DNA from 2 places in the Piscibacillus salipiscarius genome. Region 2 is predicted to be linked to the other one. Evidence: predicted binding sites of a transcription regulator. Region 2 holds the regulator's gene; the other holds the start of a gene.

Region 1 (2,410 bases), on a different contig from region 2:
AAAAGGTGCCCGAACAACATTACCTTCTTCATCAGAAAAATAACTCGTATAAATGAGTTTTTCTGGTACAATCATTTCATTGTATTCAAATTTCACCCACATTACATCACCGTCAACAGGTTTCTGACTGTAATGAAAGACACCGCCTGGACGGAAATCCGCTTTAGCAACTTGAAACACCCATCCCTCTGGTCCCCACCAATTTTGTAGATGTTCTGATTCGGTGAATGCCTTAAACACCAGTTCACGTGGAGCATTGAAAGTATGAGTTAATTCAACCTGAGTTCCCATTTTAATTCCTCCTAGATTTTTATTGAGAATCCTTAAGATAATCTTGTAGATACCACAAAAAATTTCACCTACTACGTTAAGATTAATATTTCACAAAAGGAATATACGATTATAGCAATATTCCTGCCAAGGAATACTTTATTAATATTAGGATTCTTATAAACTATAAAATAATAGTTTGAAGTTTTTAGACCTAGATTTTTTGAGGTTCTAATTTATTTGATTTCCTCAGTTAATTCTAAGATAATTCCTTCTGGCCCACGAATGTAGCAAAGTTTATAAGAGTTCTTATAATTTTGTATTTCACCTATGAGAGTTGCACCTTCACTCTCAATTTTAGAAACAATAGCTTCAATATTCTCAACTGCAAAAGCAATATGCCTGATGCCTAACGTATTGGCCAAAGGCTTCTGGATGCCATTTTCATCCTTAGGGTTATAAAATTTTACTAGTTCGATATTCGCTTCTCCATCTGGTGTCCTTAGCATAACAACTTCTTCTTTAACATCTTGAATACCGATGATTCGCTCCACCCATTCACCTTCCACTTCGCCTTCACCCATTAACTCAAGACCAAAGTTAAGGAAGAATTTTTTCATTACAGGAAGGTCATTAACAATGATACCCACATGATCAATTCGTGTTACTTTCATATTCAATGTACCTCCTTTCAAAATAATGTTGGATAATTTTATCTATTTACAACGAGTTTATAGACTATCATTCAGTTTAATTATTGAGACTTTTACTTCTACTTTATCTATTATAAGTACACATCAATAATACCTTTAAAAATAGTAGTTTTTTACGATAAATTATAGTTTTGGATTTATTTGATCATGAAAAAACCATTAATTTAATAAATTATATGATTCAGTATCACAAACAAAAAAATAGCCTAAATTCTCTATTCTATAAAGAACTTAGGCTATTCATTAGGTTTTATTTTACGCCCTCGGAGGGAATCGAACCCCCATCGTAAGAACCGGAATCTTATGTGTTATCCGTTACACCACGAGGGCAAAGTCAATTTGAAATGCATTTGTAATTATACTTCTACTTTGGTTATAATTCAAGCATACTTTCAAGTACATATAAATAAAATATGACACGTTTATTTCCTTATTTTAATGGGAAAATTGTTTGTGTATATCTACGATTTATTTTGTTTGACCTTTATTGACCAAAAGGGTAAGATAAAAGTGTAGAAATAATTAAGGTTGTAGAAGGAGGAAATGAGAATGAATTTAATTCCTACAGTTATTGAACAAACGAACCGCGGAGAACGTGCTTATGATATTTACTCTCGTTTACTTAAAGACCGCATTATTATGCTAGGTGGTCCAGTTGATGACAACGTTGCAAATTCAATTGTTGCGCAAATGTTATTCTTAGCAGCTGAAGATCCAGAGAAGGATATTTCCTTATACATTAACTCACCTGGTGGTTCTATCACCGCAGGTATGGCAATCTACGATACGATGCAGTTCATCAAGCCAAACGTATCAACTATCTGTGTAGGTATGGCAGCATCTATGGGTGCTTTCCTACTTGCAGCTGGTGAGCCTGGAAAACGTTATGGTCTGCCTAACAGTGAAGTAATGATTCACCAACCATTAGGTGGAACTCAAGGTCAAGCTGCTGATATCCAAATCCACGCAAAACGTATTGTTGAAATGCGTGAGAAACTAAACCAGATTCTTTCTGAACGTACTGGTCAGCCATTAGAAGTTGTTGAACGCGATACAGATCGTGATAACTTCATGTCAGCTGAAAAAGCTAAAGAATACGGTTTAATCGATGAAGTTATGCAAAAATAATTGATTGAAAGTCAGACCCGCGAGCGAATCGCGGGTTTTTTCATGTTCAAATGTCTCATATTTTGAGGGCAATGTCCTATAAACGGACCTCATTGTCTCATAAATGAAGCCCGATACCCCGTTTCGACAAAATTCGATTCCTAATCAAAGGCGATTATGTCCCAAAACGCATACAAAGTGTCCCAAAAAGCGAAAAACTTTTGCGTTACAACGCAAAAGTTCTCCTAATTAAATCGCATTAACTGGATTAACGCGATGTTTGGTTATTAAACTAACTAAAACGAATGCTATTAACGAAA
Region 2 (2,410 bases):
TCTTCTTCATTAATCATAATAGATGCTTGCTCACTCTTAGAAATAAGCGCAGCACCTGTTTCATCTTTTTCAGCTAAACTAGGACTAATTAAATGTTTTTCAACAAGGACCCTTTTCTCAACAGGTTTTAAATCTTTCATCTTGACTAATTGAAGCTGCTTAAAGTCTTTATAAGATTGTTGGTCAAATTCCTGCTGCATATACTCTAAAACTTTGGATAGTGCTTCTTGGTCCCCACTTGTTGGGAACGAGACCTGTTCAAAGTTCCGGGCTAACCTTATTCGACTACTTAACACGATATCATTATCTAAACCTTCAGTATTCATCCAAGGACTGATAGCATCATTGATAAAGTTTTGTAATGACATTATGCATCACCGTCCTGATTCTCTTGTAGCTCTTCTTTCAATTTACGAATTTGATCACGAACTTGTGCGGCATCCTCAAACGCCTCATCATTAATAAGTTGTTGTAATTTTGCTTGTAACTGTTCTAATTCTCGTTGTTTATGCAAATTACCTCCAACACGTTTTGGGATTTTTCCGACATGTTTCGTGTTTCCACTATGAACTCTTCTAAAGATCGGGTTTAAGTAAGCTTCGAACGCATGATAACAATTGCTACAGCCAAATTTTCCCCGTTTTCGAAATTGTTGATAGGTCGTTCCACAACGGTCGCAAGCTAGTTGATGTTTTGGGCTCACAGATTGTTGCTGATTTACATTTTGATCAAAAGGAAACATGCTTGTTAATAATTGATGAATAGACATATTGTCGTTAGAAAAATCCATATAACCTTCTTGTTCAGCACACTGTTCACATAGGTGGATTTCTGTCTTTTGGCCATTCAAAACTTGGGTATAATGAACAGTCGCTTCATTTTCTTGGCAGCGTTGACATTTCATTGTCCACCCTCCTCTTATATATCATGAATTTTTAAAGTCATTAAAAGTTCTTTAAAAATCTTAGCTCTTAACTGATCTCGCATCGGTAATGGAATTGATAATATATCGCGATGCATAATCTTACTCATTAACCTTTGTTCGCGATCTGAGATCAACCCCTCCTCATATAACCGAACGGTATAGTCTAGACTTGCTTGTTGGGTTAACTGATTACCTGTTAACAACATCAGTTCATCCAGTAACTCTGATTTGGACTTTGGCCTAATTCGCATAATGCGAATATATCCTCCACCCCCACGTTTACTCTCTACGATATACCCTTTTTCAACAGTAAAACGTGTATTAATTACATAATTTATTTGAGATGGCACACATTCGAAACGATCCGCAATTTCGCTTCGCTTAATCTCAATGACATCACTATTGCTTGATTGAATTACCTTTTTTAAATAGGTTTCAATAATATCCGAAATGTTTCGCAATCGCCCATCCCTCCATCAACATTAGTTAAAGAATAGTCAATTAGACAATTTGACTTTGACTATCTTTGACTATACTTTTATTATACTCATATTTTATTTTGTTGCAAACTAAAAAGCTTACTCTACTTTATAAATTTTTCCACTTAACTATTATTTCTAAACAAACTAAAAAAGCCTTTGTACCATAAAGGCACAAAAGCATTATTTTTCGTAAACGTAAGTGACATGATCTAACTTACTTACTTCATCTAATATATCGTTTCTATCAAAATCTTGGTTTTTCTCAAGTTCAATGTAAATATTTCGTTGGTCTGAGCTTTCACTTTCAATTTCTAAACGTTTGATTACTAAAGAGTATTCATCAAAGATATTTAACACCTTAGCAATATGAACTTCATTACTAGCTATTAAATGTATGAAATTATCAGATTTACTTTTAGTAAAAAGCTTCTCCCAAGAATTTAAGAAAATTAAACTTAAAAGAACGACGGTTGTAACAAGTATGGCTAAAGAATACATTCCAGCTCCTATCACAAGTCCAATCCCGGCAACTGTCCATATTGAAGCAGCTGTCGTTAAACCTCTAATCGTCATTCCATGCACCATAATTGTTCCTGCACCTAAGAAACCAATACCGCTGATAACATAAGAAGGAATTCTTGCAGGATCAAAACGAATATTGTCATAATGATCTATAAAAGCTTCAAAACCATATAAAGATAACAACATCATTAAACAAGAACCAACACCAACTAATATATGAGTTCTAAAACCAGCTGAGTGCTTTTTTAATTCTCTTTCAAAGCCAATCAGCCCACATAATATTGTAGCTAGAAGAATGCGTACTAACATCACATCAAAATCATGTCCTAAGTACTGATTAATATATTCCATATAACCCTCCCTTTCTATCTATATAATTTTTATATTATGAACGATTTTTAAGATTAATGTTAATAATTATACCAAACACTTATTGGTTAGCATAGACAAGGACATTTTGGGCCTTTTATTCTATAGAATC

What was found. The regulator CtsR, encoded in region 2, represses protease genes until heat stress. The targets are predictions, from matches to a motif close to ATGGTCAATAAAGGTCAAACA.
Region 1: clpP (ATP-dependent Clp endopeptidase proteolytic subunit ClpP) is a predicted target of CtsR. The motif match lies at 1,458-1,478, and genes of this name have one in related genera.

Annotation. Positions count from the first base shown of each region.
Region 1 is NZ_JBHUMZ010000021.1:8,131-10,540, forward strand. Features, by position in the region: gene ACFSW4_RS08735 (SRPBCC family protein) at 1-291, opposite strand, end outside; gene ACFSW4_RS08740 (VOC family protein) at 507-944, opposite strand; tRNA gene ACFSW4_RS08745 (tRNA-Arg) at 1,242-1,313, opposite strand; gene clpP (ATP-dependent Clp endopeptidase proteolytic subunit ClpP) at 1,533-2,111, shown strand; gene panF (sodium/pantothenate symporter) at 2,340-2,410, opposite strand, start outside.
Region 2 is NZ_JBHUMZ010000051.1:88,295-90,704, forward strand. Features, by position in the region: gene ACFSW4_RS14935 (protein arginine kinase) at 1-368, opposite strand, end outside; gene ACFSW4_RS14940 (UvrB/UvrC motif-containing protein) at 368-904, opposite strand; gene ACFSW4_RS14945 (CtsR family transcriptional regulator) at 919-1,386, opposite strand; gene ACFSW4_RS14950 (MgtC/SapB family protein) at 1,588-2,280, opposite strand.